DNA from 2 places in the Neobacillus sp. OS1-32 genome. Region 1 is predicted to be linked to the other one. Evidence: riboswitches for the same ligand, from Rfam matches in the RefSeq annotation. Region 1 holds a riboswitch; the other holds the start of a gene.
The links. A riboswitch is a leader RNA that binds a small molecule or an ion and turns the genes downstream of it on or off. The one in region 1 is predicted to bind cyclic di-GMP.
Positions count from the first base shown of each region.

Region 2: linked by a shared signal. The riboswitch ahead of RCG24_RS11660 (anti-repressor SinI family protein) and the one ahead of RCG24_RS10965 (chemotaxis protein CheW) in region 1 are both predicted to bind cyclic di-GMP.

Region 1 is NZ_CP133263.1:2,159,540-2,167,152, reverse strand. Features, by position in the region: gene RCG24_RS10985 (acyl-[acyl-carrier-protein] thioesterase) at 1-520, opposite strand, end outside; gene RCG24_RS10980 (cytochrome b family protein) at 625-1,173, opposite strand; gene RCG24_RS10975 (hypothetical protein) at 1,472-1,651, shown strand; gene RCG24_RS10970 (methyl-accepting chemotaxis protein) at 1,738-3,633, shown strand; cyclic di-GMP riboswitch class I at 3,920-4,007, shown strand; gene RCG24_RS10965 (chemotaxis protein CheW) at 4,140-6,185, shown strand; gene RCG24_RS10960 (chemotaxis protein CheW) at 6,202-6,708, shown strand; gene RCG24_RS10955 (HAMP domain-containing protein) at 6,711-6,998, shown strand; gene RCG24_RS10950 (methyl-accepting chemotaxis protein) at 6,979-7,613, shown strand, end outside.
Region 2 is NZ_CP133263.1:2,313,836-2,321,448, forward strand. Features, by position in the region: gene map (type I methionyl aminopeptidase) at 1-708, opposite strand, end outside; gene RCG24_RS11655 (helix-turn-helix domain-containing protein) at 978-1,301, shown strand; gene RCG24_RS11660 (anti-repressor SinI family protein) at 1,379-1,504, opposite strand; cyclic di-GMP riboswitch class I at 1,539-1,630, opposite strand; gene RCG24_RS11665 (DnaJ family domain-containing protein) at 2,187-2,558, opposite strand; gene RCG24_RS11670 (hypothetical protein) at 2,687-2,881, shown strand; partial or broken gene hutH (histidine ammonia-lyase) at 3,050-4,568, opposite strand; gene RCG24_RS11680 (DNA topoisomerase III) at 4,921-7,011, shown strand; gene RCG24_RS11685 (aminopeptidase) at 7,562-7,613, shown strand, end outside.

The DNA of each region.
Region 1 (7,613 bases):
GACCATTAAAGTCGATGTCACTGTATCCGATGACTTTGTCGTACACTGGTTCTAACTTGCCAAAATCCTTTAGTTTTGCTAACTTTCCCGCGATGGCTCGTTTCGTTATTTTCTCCGGATAGTGAATCTGAATGAGGTCACTTCGTTTAATTTTTCGCTCTTTTATATCCATAATCACCCATTTGGATACAGCCTTGATGATTATATTCCCGCTGGCATCTTTGACAAGGTAATCACGGTCAAACTCCACCCTGGTTGGTTCCAAGGGCCAGGTTTCAATCGTAATCTCCTCATCCCAATTGGGCATCCGGAGGATATCGACGCGAATTCGGGTTAAAATCCAAGCTACCCCAAATTTCTTCTCCAGCGTTTCAATTCCAAAACCAAGGTCCGCGGAAGCCAAACTAGCGATATCTTGGAAGTAACTGAAAAGGGTGCTTAACTTTAACTGTTTGTTGAAATCAACATCTCTAAGGTCGATATGGTACTGTCTTTTAAAAATCGATGATACAGATTCCATCTCCATTACTCCTTTGCATCATGTCTTTTTATTGTACCATATCGGCATAAAAACAAGCAGTTTACCGGTGAGCCAGGGCCTGTCTAACTCTAGGGCACACGTAGTTATGAAGCAAAAATATGAATCAATCCGATTAGAATAGCCAAAGCGATCACACCTGTATGGGCGGTTCGCAGAGTTTTGGCTTTTTTATTTTTAAATAAGACTGCCCCCACGATGCCGGCAATTGCCATTAAGATAACTGCGGCTAAGCCAATCATCCCTTCACCTTCCAGTTCACCTTTGTCTAAGTACATGACAACACCATGAGTGATACTTAAGCCCAAGGCAATAACTCCGATAAAAAGATGATATTTTCCAAAAAACTTAGAGAGGGAGATAAAAAGCTTCTTCCTATCGGGGAAATTTTTTACCATGAATTTCGTCGATCTTCTGATTGGAAAAATCAGTCCCGCTGCTCCTATCGCTGCAGCGGTTCCCCAGCCAACCGTTTTACCAATATCCTCATAGTCTTTTTCATCTTTATCGTGTCCTTCATGATGTTCATACTTTTTATCGAAATCATCATCGGCTGAAACAAGGTGACTTCCTGCTGAAACAAAACCAAGAGCAAAAACAAACAACAATCCGATGAATATCACTTTATAATTCATGGAAGGAACTCCTTTCGTAAGATTTATTATCTTTAGCCTAACCGTCCAAAATGAAAAATGTCTGAAAAAGTAAGAGAATTTTTGAACTTCTTTTTGCTGTGAATTGCAGCTGCTAAAGATTTTCTTCTAAAACGAGCCCTTTATATTCGTATCCGTTGAGTGAAATCAAAAATGTCATTTTTCTGACACACAAAATGTTCTGAAAAGAATAAAATGCCAATTTCCTCCTTTGAAGGCGTTTTTTTAGCTTGATATAATATATTGAATCTATATCTCAGAATGAAAGTGAGACGGTAAAATGAAGAAAAAGAAAAATCTGTTTTCAATGGGGATCAAATTGTGGAGCAGTTATATTATTGTATTTTTAGTGATTGTGTTTATATCGTCCTTTTCCTATAAATATATAAGTGATTCAACAAGTAAAATTCATCAAATTGGTAATCAGCAAATGAAAAAGCTTCAATTGCTGGAAGTTTAAAAGAAGATGTCCTTTATATTGGCATGTTTTCTAGTAATTATTCGTTGGATGCCAGTGATAAAGGCAGAGAAAATTTGGAAAACCTCATGAATATAAAGATTGCTGATGCTAGAAAAGATATTAAAGAAGTTCATCAGTTCATTATTAACAAAGAGAATAATGACCAATTGAATATCTTTAATAAAAATTTTGAAACCTATGCTTCTGATCTTTCATCATTTCTTCAAGCCTCTAAAAGGAACGACAAAGAGGAGGCACAAAGAAAATTAACAGCCATGACGGAAAGCGGAAGCAGCACGATCGCTTCTTTAGATGTTTTAACAAAAAGAGTAGAAAAAGATAATAACAAAATCATTGCGGATGCAGAGCACCAGTCAGCTAATGCGGCAAAGCAAATTATTATTGTGTCCATTTTAGCAGAGCTATTCTGTATTGTTGTAGCCTTCATCATTACCAGACGGATCCGTCGTTCTGTCGTTGGGGTTATCCAAAATGTAGATATTACGACCGAATCTGTTATGGAAATTAAAAAGTTGATTGATGAAACCGCCAATAAGGTTCAAATACTTGAGGAGCATATGCACAGCTCAAGTGCTAATACAAAAGAATTATTGGCCTTTGTCGAGAAGCTTGCGTCAGATACCAATGGAGCCAGTTCCAGTATCGATGAAATTTCGGCTGCAATCGAACAAGCGGGAGTATCGGGAAACATCGTGGCATCAAGTGCAGATACCCTTTCAGCCTCTGCTGAGCAAACCTCTTCCGCCATTCAAGAGATGATGACCTCGATTGAACAAGTTGCGTTAAATGTCAGCAGTGCCGGGGCAACGGTTGATCAAATTTCAGCAGCAATCGAAGAAATGAGTAAGTCCATAAAAGGTGTAAGCAAGCGTGCAGAAAGCTTAACGGATGACGCAGAACAAACGGCAGATGCAGTGGAAGAAATGGTCGTTTCGATTAAGCAAATCGCCGAAAGCGCCCAAACGGTGAACCAGTTAAGCAACACCGTTCAAGATGATGCCTTGGAAGGAACGGAATCTCTGAATAAAACCTTACATGGCATGAAGGAAATTTCATTAGTCATAAATCAGGCCAGCGAAGTGATGGTAAGACTGGGAAGAAGTTCAGATGAAATTGGCATGATCATTCAAGTAATCGATGATATTGCCGATCAGACCAATCTCTTGGCACTGAATGCTGCTATTGAAGCTGCCCGTGCTGGTGAACACGGAAAAGGTTTTGCTGTGGTAGCGGAGGAAGTGCGGAAATTAGCCGAGCGTTCCGCCCAAGCAACGAAAGAAATTTCGAAGTTAATCAAGGGAATTCAAGAAGAAACGTCAGTTGCTGTTACTTCCATTAAGGATGGTGCAGATAAAGTCAAGGTTGGCAACCAGCTTGCGGAAAAAACAACCGAAGCCATTCAGAAGATTGTCAAAGGGATTGCGCATGTAACAGAGGAAATGAATCAGATTGCCAAAGCGACAGAGGAACAGACGAGGAATAGTGAAATGATTACCCTAGCGGTTGAGAATGTGAAGAAAAAGGCGTCGGAAATGACGCATTCGACGAAGGAACAATCGATCACTGCTGAGGAAATGGTGAAAGGTATCTCCGGAGCAAGTGACCAAGTACAGCAAATTTCAATTGCCACTGCAGAACAGGCGAAAGGCATCATGGAGATTGTAGAGGCAGCAGAAAATGTTACGAACCAATCTAATACGGTGAAAAATGCAACCCGGGAGCAATCGATTACTGAAGCGGAAATTGTCCGTAATATTAATAGCTTGAAAGAAATGACTGGAATAATAGTGGCTGCTGCACGTCATCAATTACAATCTAGTAAAGAAATGGCTTTGGAAATCGAAAACAATCTAAAACAAGCAGAAGAATTAAATAAAATTTTCCAAGTTCAAACAAAACAATCCGACGAAGTTGTAAAAGCAATTACTGAAGTAAACAACCAAATTGATAAAATTAAATGATGCTTGAAATGGATCTCGTCTGCTTCAAACACATCAAAATTTGGATTTTTTTGGACAATCTCCCACATGGAATAATGGACAAGGCAACGAACCCGAAACAACGGGCGTTGCCTTTTTCTATCATTGATAATGAATTTTTTAAGTAATATTGGTTTATTATGTGAATTTTTTATGTATTTGTTGTTTTAGTAATATTACGGTGACATTTTTCACAGCATCCTTTATTCACACTTTGTATATTGAAATTTAGGACTATGTACCTAACTATGATTAGAGTTTAACTCCGTTTCGATAAAGGCAAACCTTCTGAAAGGTAGGGACGCAAAGCCATGTGCCTAATGCAATTTAAATGCGATGGTTGACAGGTTACCGGATAGCTAAGTTTTGCGGAAAAGCTATTCATTTGTTGGATAGCTTTTTTCTTTTTATATAGAGTTCTGTTTGTTCTCAGGAAAAATGTTTCATACATTGTTAGCAGAAATTAATAGAGGAAAGAGGGGGAGAATATGCCGAACCAAACAGAAAATGACTCGTTTCTTGAAATGTATATTATGGAAACCTCTCAGCTGCTGGAACAACTAGAAGAACTAATTCTGGAAAGTGAGGAAGCCAAACATTTTTCGAAAAATGCCGTGAATGAGATTTTTCGGATTATGCATACGATAAAGGGTTCTTCGGCGATGATGCATCATGAAAATATTGCAGCATTGTCCCATTCATTAGAAGATATTTTCTCTTTTATTAGGGTAGAAAAACCTCAATTCATCGATTTCTCCACTCTTTCTGATTTGATTTTGGATAGCATCGACTTCATTAAAGTTGAGGTTCAAAAAGCCAAAAACCTTGATACGGTTGATGGAGAAGCCTCTTTTTTGATTGAGTCTGCCAAATCCTATTTATCAAATTTGAAAAATAGCAGAGTTGCGACAAATGGCGAGAGTCAGCAGGGAAATGATCTACAAAGGCAAGACCGGCAGGCTGCTGATATGATCGAACGGATGTTGAGTGACAGGAACAATGATGATTTAAACCTATTCCATATAACGGTCTATTTTGAAGCTGGCTGTGAAATGGAGAATGTCCGTGCGTTTCAAATTGTCTATCGATTAAAAGACATTGTCAATGAACTTTATCATATCCCGGAAGAGATCGAAAAGGAATTTATCGTTTCCAGTGAGGTGATTAGAAATCAAGGCTTTCAGATATTTATTCGGACAGAAAAATCTCGTGAGGAAATTGAGCAGCTGCTTTCTCAGTCTAGTTTTTTACAGCAGTTGAAGATTTCACAGATTAACAGAGAAGAAGAGAGAGCAAGTGCTGATGAGAGCAATCATTCACATCAGCGAAGGTCTATTGAAGAAAAGCGACTCAATAGCCAGCACACCAGTTTTATCAATGTGAATGTTTTGAGATTAGATGAACTAATGGATTTAGTGGGCGAATTAGTGATTGCTGAAGCGATGGTCACCCAAAATCCTGATTTGAACGGTCTTGAGCTGGAACAATTTCAGAAAGCGGCAAGGCACCTGCAAAAGATTACCAATGAAATTCAAGATAAAGTCATGGCTATTCGCCTAGTCCCATTAACAAGCACATTTCACAAGATGCACCGGGTCGTCCATGATATGTGTAAAAAGCTTGGCAAAACCGCTCACCTGCAATTAATTGGGGAAGAAACGGAGGTGGATAAAAGTATTGTCGAGCATATCTCTGATCCAATTATGCACTTAGTTAGAAATTCCCTGGATCATGGGATTGAATCGGCAGAAGAGCGGCGGATAAGCGGTAAGCCGGAATTAGGGACGATTACTCTTGAAGCCAAAAATGCCGGTGGGGAAGTGATCATTCAGGTAAAGGATGATGGAAAAGGCTTAAACCGCGATAAAATTCTCGAAAAAGCGAAGAAAAGTCATTTACTACATAAAAACGAAGAAGAGCTGACGGATAAAGAGATCTACCAGATGATTTTCCTTCCGGGCTTCTCGACAAAGGAGAAGATCACCGAATTTAGCGGACGGGGGGTAGGAATGGATGTCGTCGTCCAAAACATCTCAGCCGTAGGTGGTTCTGTTTCCGTCGACAGTGTGCCCAATCAAGGTACAACCATATCTATTAAAATCCCGCTGACCCTGGCAATTATCGACGGGATGAATACAAGAGTCGGTCATTCCTATTATACCTTACCGACAACGGTGATTAAGGAATCATTCAGACCGGGGAAAAACGATGTTATCACCGATCCTGATGGGAATGAAATGATCATGATTCGCGGTCAATGCTATCCGATTCTTCGGCTTCATCAGCTTTATCATACGAAAGCGGATAAACTTCAAATACATGAAGGGATTCTGATTATGGTGGAACAGGAGGATCAGTGTATCTGTCTTTTTGTTGATGAATTATTGGGTGAGCAGCAAGTCGTGGTCAAGTCTCTGCCACCGTATATAAAAAGAATCAAAAATATTGAAACTATCTCCGGCTGTACACTATTAGGTGATGGAAGTATTAGCTTAATTCTTGATGTAACAGGGTTAATGAAGACTAGAATTTGAACGAAAGGAGCTGTAGATGATGACAGAAATAGGATCTCAAGAGGTGGAAACATGGGAGGAGGATACGCAGAAGGACAAATTTCTTACCTTTATTGTTGAAAATGAATGTTATGGAATTGAAATTAAATATGTCACCGAAATCATTGGCATCCAGAAAATAACCGAAATTCCCGAGATGCCAGACTTTATTCGGGGAATCATCAATTTGCGGGGGAAAATTATTCTCGTTATGGACATTCGGCTGCGCTTTAAAAAGCCATTTCAACCATACAACGATCGGACATGCATTGTGGTGATTGATGTTGATGATCTATCAATTGGTCTGATTGTCGATAGTGTATCGGAGGTTCTTTCGATACCGGACAGCGAAATTGTCGCTCCACCTGAAATCCATCAAAAAGGAAACAAATATGTGATGGGTGTCGGCACCGTAGGGGAGGACGTGAAATTAATCTTGGATTGCACCAAGCTGTTAAATACTGACGAAGCCCAAACTTTAGAAACAATCGGGAAGGAGCATTAGCAATGAACTGGTTAAGAAACGTGAAAATGAAGTCGAAAATATTGTTTTGTTTTTCCCTCAATGCCTTTTTAACCGTTATCGTTGGTCTGATTGCGATCAATTATGGAGATCAGTTAAGTCAAATATCTTTATTTACTAGTATCGTCATTGCTGCCATCCTCTTGAATTTATTCCTGGGATTATTCCTTTCTGGCGTGATTGGCAGACCGCTTCAGAACCTGATTCATAGTGCCAACAACATAGCAGAGGGGAATTTTGCTGTAGACCTTGATGTTGAGCGTCAGAGATGAATTTGGCCAATTAATGACATCGTTCGCAAAAATCTTGACCACAACTCGTAATCAAGCCGAAGCTGCAAATAAAATTGCTTCCGGCGATCTCGATATCCATGCAGAAGTGAAGTCTGATCAGGATATCCTGTCACGGAGCTTGAAACAGGTTGTTGAAACACTTAGAACCTTAATGCATGAAATGACCCAGATGTCTAGAGAGCATGATGCTGGGGATATTGATGTGTTCATTCCCGATGGCCAATTCAACGGTGCTTACAAGACAATGGCTCAAGGCGTTAACAACATGGTAAAAAATCATATCAGTGTAAAGAAAAAAGCGATGGCTTGCATCGCCGAGTTTGCCAACGGTAATTTCGATGCTGATCTGGAAAAATTCCCGGGTAAGAAGGCGTTCATTAATGATCATATCGAAGGTTTGCGAAAAAATATTAAACAATTTATCGCCGAAATGACCAAGATGTCGGCCGAACATGATGCCGGGGATATTGATGTTTACTTACCGGAAGAAGAGTTCCAGGGTGACTTTAGGATCATGGCCCAAGGCGTCAATACGATGGTTAGAGGACACATTAACGTGAAGAAAAAAGCGATGGCTTGCATCGCCGAGTTTGC
Region 2 (7,613 bases), 150 kb from region 1:
GGCAATTGTGTGCTCGTATTGAGCAGAATAAGTTCCATCAACCGTGCGGGCGGTCCAGCCGTTATTGTCCATCTTTGTATAATGCATCCCGATATTGACCATCGGCTCGATGGTAAACACCATACCTTCTTTAATCCGCGGGCCTTTGCCAGGCAGCCCATAATGAGGAACATCCGGTTTTTCGTGAATCACAGCACCAATTCCATGGCCGATAAAGTCCCGCACCACGGATAATCCCTCGCTTTCAACATAGGTTTGGATGGCGTGACCAATATCGCCAATTCGATTACCAATAACCGCTTGTTCAATTCCCTTATAAAGGGCTTCTTTAGTAACCTTTAATAAATGCCCCGTCTCTTCTGAAACCTTGCCAACCGCGTAAGACCATGCTGAATCCGCCAACGCCCCGTTAAAATTAACCACCATGTCGATCGTTACGATGTCTCCTTCATTAAGCGGCGTTTTACGTGGAAAACCATGGCAAATTTCATCGTTAATACTCGCACAAGTGGCATACTCATAACCTTTGTAGCCCTTTTGCTCGGGGGTTGCATGATGCTCACTTAAAAATTTTTCAACAAACTGATCAATCTCCCATGTGGTGATTCCGGGCTGAATCAGTTTCGCTATTTCTTTATGACAGGCTGCCAGAATTTCACCTGCTTTTTTCATCGCATCGATTTCGCGTTGTGATTTTAAAACGATCATTTGAAAGGGTCCCCTTCCTTTTTCATATATTTTATGTAAAATAGCCTGGAATTTTCTGCTTCCTAGGGAAAGATGTAGTGTATACTGATTCACTGACAAGAAACTGTGAGTTTCTCCTCATTCAAAGGAACACTATTTATATTAACCCTATCCCAAAGATTTTTCAAAAAAACTTTATTTTATCAGAATCCTTTGTTCTTAATATGGTACTTTCTCATTCTTTTTGATAAAATATAATTAATATTATATAAATTAGGTGTGTGAGAAATATGATAGGTGACCGCGTTAAACGATTCCGCTCAGAAAAGAAAATGTCACTATCCGAACTTGCTGAACAAGCCGGTGTTGCAAAATCCTATTTAAGTTCATTGGAAAGAAATTTGCAAAAAAACCCTTCGATTCAATTCCTCGAAAAAATTGCCCATGTCTTAAATATTCCGGTTGAATATTTAATTCATGAACAAATTGACAAAACTGAGCTCGATAGTGATTGGATGAATTTGGTTAAGGAAGCAATGAATTCAGGTGTTTCAAAGGATCAGTTTCGTGAATTTCTTGAATTCAATAAATGGCGCAATAATCAAGATAAATAAGGAACAGGTTTTGATTGACGTAAAAAAGCATTCCGCATGTTTGATTGCAGAATGCTTTTATTTTTGTATGTACCCGGCTAAGTATTCTTTTGGTTAAGGAAACGTTGCACTTCCGCTATGGTTAACCCCAGTTTCTTGGCTTCCAATATCAGATATACCCATTCTTCATCAATCTTTTCAACTACGCTCTCAGATAAAACCACTAATTAACACACCCCTAAAATACTTTGTCGTATTCCAGGTAACCCGGCCATCGTAGCAAGTAGGGTACTTGCCTTAGATCCTCGGCTTTGCGTCCCTATTTTTCAATAGGTTTGCCTTTTTCTGCAAAATCACTCTAGTAACCCAACGATATGACTACTAAAGTTAGGACTAATTTACTCACTCATATTAAGTAAGATCATTATATCTAGTTCTTTTTTAACGGGGTGTTAGAATTTGTCATCCTATTTTAATTTTTTTACTTCTTTTTTACACATATTTTTTCAAAATTCTACAAAGAAAATTAATTATTTTACCAAGGATAAAATTTTCAGTCAAGTATCTGAAAATATTTTTTAAAAAATTCCAAAAAATATTTGTCTAAATTGTGACAAATAGCATATAATATAAATAAGTTAAATTTATTGAATATTATTAACATTCTAAATATTGGAGGGGTCCAACTATATGACACTTGTTCATGTTTTAAATTTCTCGATTCCCATTGCCTTTATGGTCTTTGCCGGTTACATGCTGGACAGATTGTGCAAACCATCCCCGCAAGAAGAAAAAGCTGGCGAAAAGTAATTCGGTAATAAAACGATTCATGCGCACAGCTTTTTTTGATTCGGTAAGTGTTAGACAAATGAAGCCCGATAACCAACCATAAATATATCTACTAAATTACTTCAACCTGGATTGGATCTTAGCCTCATAGTTTTTAAAAATCGATGAATTCGTTTTTTTCCCTCGCTTAGACATCAATTGATTAAATCGCAGCAGTTTTTCGTTTAACTTTTTTTGAAGGAGTTCCCTGTCGTCGTCTTGGCATTTTTTTAACAGGTCTTCAATTGACATCATTTCCTGACGTAAAGTGTTTTCTTCCTCGGTATATCCAGCATTTTTTAACAATTTATAAGCCATGCGCAATTCCTCTGGGATGGCCGACAAATCTTCTAATTTCAGCGGCTTTCCCATACCTGGAAGATTGTCAAACTCGCCATCCTTGTACGCTTTTTTAATCCGTTCCTCGGAAATCTTCTGAAACATATCCATCGCCTTCTCCTCCTTTACGCCATTTAATTTATTATAGCAAAAATCCCGGATTAAATTGACGATACCAAAAGTTCCCGGTCATGATTTTTGCCGTTGAGCAAATAATAATTGCGAAAGGAGTGTTGAAGATGGGTCGCGGTGAACATTTTAACCACACAAATAAAAATCATCCAGGAAATTTTCCCAAAAACACTGTTCGTAAAAAAATCGCATTAGAGGAACTGGGTGACGAGGAATTTCTTGTCACCCAAGAAGCTTTTAAAAATAGATTGGCGGAAGACGAAACGAACGACACCGCCCGGCTTCTTCCGAAAAAAAGATAAAGAAATCTTGTTGACTGGCAACCCCCAAAGGAGAAAAAGGTATAAAGAAGTTTTTATTTTCTTATTAACCAGGGGTAGGCGTGAGCTGTCACGCCTTTTCTATGTCCTATAAATTCAACTCCGCCTCATGAACCGTCCTAAAGGACTCGCCAGTCGGCGAGTTTTCATTTATTTTTCAAAGCTAAAATTATGGCTAAACTGTGTGAACTCCAAAGTCTTCAGCCATTCGGCCAATTTTTCAATGTCGTTTGAAAAAATTCGGTCTTTATTGATAGGGGCTACCTGTTCGCGGCCTTTTTTAAAGAATTTTTTCGTCTGGGCAGCCATTTTTTCAATCCCACGATATTCGACCGCCTGCATCGCACATATCATCTCCGATTGCCAGCACTCTTCGGGCGTTTTGGATGATCTGATAGGCATGTCTTGCAGCTATTGTCCCCATGCTGACATGATCTTCCTGATTGGCCGAGGACGGAATGGAATCGACACTGGCCGGGTGGGCTAATGTTTTATTTTCCGAAACTAAGGAGGCAGCAGCATATTGCATAATCATTGCGCCCGATTGCAGTCCAGGCTGGGGACTTAAAAATGGCGGCAAATCGTTTAATTGTGGATTGACTAACCGTTCAATCCGCCGCTCAGAAATATTGGCCAGCTCGGCAACAGCAATTTTCATAAAATCCATCGCCAGCGCAATCGGCTGCCCGTGAAAGTTTCCACCGGAAATCACCATCTGGCCATCGTCAAAAATCAGCGGATTATCGGTAGCAGCGTTGATTTCAATTTCCAGCTTTTCTTTGACATAATCAAGTGCCTGCCATGAAGCTCCGTGAACCTGGGGAATACAACGTAACGAATAGGCGTCCTGCACCCGTAGTTCCCCCTGCTGTGTCGTTAATAAACTATCGCTTAAGTAGCTGCGGATTCTGGCAGCGGTATCAATCTGCTGTTTATAACCTCTGGCCACCTGAATTTCCTCGGCAAAGGCATCAATAATGCCATTTAAACCTTCTATGGTCATCGAAGCAATAAGCTCACTTTCATATGCCAGCTGTTCCGCCTCCAAATAGCCGACAACGCCCATGGCAGTTATTGCCTGAGTACCGTTGATTAAAGCAAGGCCTTCTTTGGCTTCCAACGTGATGGGCGGTAACCCTTCTTGTCTCAGGGCTTCGGCCGCTTCCATCCGCTCCCCTTTATAATAAACTTCACCCTCACCGATTAACACTAAGGCAAGATGTGAAAGTGGCGCCAAATCCCCGCTTGCGCCGAGTGATCCTTGCTGCGGAATGACCGGAATAATATCTTTATTGACTAGCTCCAGCAGCATTTCAATAACGCGCGGACGAATCCCGGAATACCCCTTTAGTAAGGCATTGGCACGAAGCAGTACCATCGCTTTGGAAACAACCTCCGGGAACGGTTCGCCAACGCCGCAGGCATGCGACCGAATTAAGTTTAGCTGTAAGTCCTCGACGTTTCCTTTATCAATCAACACGTCACTAAATTTGCCAAATCCGGTGGTAATCCCATAAATCACCCTTTCTTCTGAAACAATTCTTTCTACGGCTTCGCGGCTCTTGGCAGCCGCTTTGATGCTTTCCTCCGAAGCCTGCACCTTTTGCCCGTGAAATAAGACTTCCTTCATTTCTGCCAATGTTAGACTGTTTCCTGTTAACGTAATCAATTCATCCCACTCCTCTACCACTTTAGTAAAATAAAGAAAGAGGCTGGATTCCATATCTGATTAGATTTGGAATCCAGCCTCTTTCTGACCCTTTACGATAAACAAATGTTCTTTTCGGAGATGCAACATGTCCGATCACCTATCCTAAAAAATTATTGGTTTGATCATTATTGTATGCGAGGAAAACCTGTATTGTCAACAAAATTTTCTGAATTTTATCACAATAATACTTTAGCAAGATAACAAATGAAAGTAGTTTTCGTCAAATTACAAAAATGATTATTTTTCCGTTATACTTAGAAAAGCGGAAGCACCTTGGAATTGAAAAGGACTTTACTTGAAAGGAGTTATTATGAAATCTCTTGTACTCGCTGAAAAGCCAAGCGTGGCACGTGAGCTTGCCCGCGTTCTTGGCTGCAAACAAATAAATAAAAGCTATATCGAAGGTAATCACTATATCGTCACATGGGCACTCGGCCACTTAATTGAACTGAAAATGCCAGAGCACTATGACAGCAAATATAAAACCTGGAATTTGGAAGACTTACCGATCATCCCACAGAAAATGGGCTTGAAGGTCATTAAGCAAACCACTCACCAGTTTCGGGCGATTGAGGGTCTTGCCAAGCGCAAAGATATCAACGAATGTATTATTGCCACGGATGCCGGCCGTGAAGGCGAATTGGTTGCCCGCTGGATTTTGGAAAAACTGCATTGGAACAAGCCGATTAAACGGCTGTGGATTTCCTCGCAAACGGACAAAGCGATTAAAGAGGGCTTCAAACAACTGAAATCGGGGAAACAATTTGAAAATCTTTACCATTCTGCCGTTTGCCGCGCTGAAGCTGATTGGTTAATTGGACTAAATGTAACACGGGCGCTTACGACAAAATATAAGGATCCATTATCAGCCGGCCGCGTGCAGACCCCTACCCTTGCGATGATTTTAGAGCGCGAACAGCAGATTCAAAAATTTGTTCCGAAAGAATATTGGACAATTCGCGCGGAAATCGGCCCATTAACGGCAGATTGGGAGCATGGTGGCGAAAAGAGGCTGTTTGATAAGGCTACTGCTGAGCGTATTTTGGCAAAAGTCCATGGCCAAAAAGCAGTACTCGAAAAGATCGAGCGCAAGAAAAAATCAGAATCGCAGCCACTCCCCTATGATTTAACAGAATTGCAGCGGGATGCCAATAAGCGCTTTGGCTTCTCGGCGAAAAAAACATTAAATATATTGCAACGGCTCTATGAACAATATAAACTGGTCACCTACCCCAGGACTGATTCTCGTTACTTAACAACCGACATGATCGGGACCATGATGGACCGGCTGCAGGGAATGGCCTCAGGATATAAAGAGGAAGTCCGCCCGCTGCTTGCGGGGAACGGAAAGGTTTTGGCCCGGCGGGTTTTTAATAATGAAAAGGTCACTGACCACCATGCGATAATTCCGACTGAGCAGCGCTTGAATCTCGGCGAACTCGATTCGGATGAACGAAAAATCTATGACTTGATCGCCAGACAGTTTCTGGCACTGTTTTTACCGGCGTATGAATATGAAACCATCCATACCTCTTTTAAGGTTGAAGGCGAAACCTTTACAGCCAAAGAAACCAATGTGATGGAAGCAGGGTTTAGAAAAGTGCTGGGCAAAGTTGATTCAGAGGAACCTGTTTCCGGACTGCAAAAGTTAAAACAAGGTCAAAATTACACCGTGAAAGAGGTCATGTTAAATCAAAAATGGACCGAACCGCCACTGCGTTTTTCTGAAGCTGATGTACTTTCGCATATGGAAAAATACGGACTCGGCACACCGGCGACGAGAGCGGAAATTATCGAGCGCCTTGTGGAATCTGAAGTTGTCGAACGGGTTAATGGACGCTTTCATTCGACCAAAAAAGGCCAGCAGTTAATTGAGTTGGTCAATAATGAGTTAAAATCACCGGAGCTGACCGCAAAGTGGGAGCAGGAACTGGAGCAGATTGCAAAAGGAAAAGCGGACCCTAAACAATTTTTGCGCAAAATTCGTCGTCAGACCGAGCAGCTTGTTTCTGAAATTAAAACAAGTGATAAATCGTACCGAGCACATAATTTAACCGGCTCCAAATGTCCGGAATGCGGCTCGTTTTTGAAAGAGCGCAATACCAAGGATGGCAAAATTCTCGTGTGTTCCAACTTGGAATGTTCTTACCGGCGCCGCAAGGATCCGAAGCTGTCGAACCGCCGCTGTCCGCAATGTCATAAGAAAATGGAAATTCATGAGGGGAAAGCAGGCGTTTACTTCCAATGCCGCCGCTGCAATGTCGTGGAAAAGGCTGAGGAAACGAAAAAGGTCATTAAAAAACACGAGGAGCGCCGCCTCGTTCAAAAATATACGAAAAAAGAAGACTTCGGCACCAGTCTTGGTGATCTGCTAAAACAGGCGCTGAAGGATCAAGATTAAGTTAGATAGGCACCCCGCGTGTGCCTATCTTTTTTAGTTGGGCATATCTTTTTCTGCTAGATTCGAGTGCCTCAATATAAGGAAAAGTCTGATCTTTCATTACTGGAAGGGTGCTGAAACGGCCGGGGACGTAGTAGGCAAGAGCTATTTGACCAAAATCGGCAGCTGCCCTTGCATTCGGGCAATGAGACGCGTTCTATTTGACTGAAATCAGTAAACCTTCGAGCTTTCGGGTAATGAGACGCGTTCTAGTTGACCGAAAGCAGCAATCTCCCCGGCTTTCGGGCAGTTAGACAGGTTCTATTTGACCCAAATTGGCACACCTCCGAGCTTTCGGGCCATTAGAGAGGTTCTAGTTGACCGAAAGCAGCAAACCCCCATGCTTTCGAGCAATGAGAACTCATTTTTCTCGCTGACCCAAATTCCCCCCACTGGTTTGAATGAATTCCAACTTTTTTCTATCATTAGCCAGCAATACTAGCGGTTTCTTTTTCCCGCAAAAACCGCTACAATATTAAATAGGAAGATTCTGAAAAAGGAGAAAATACATATGAGTAATTTTCAAAAAAATTTGGACAAATACGCGGAACTTGCCATCAAGA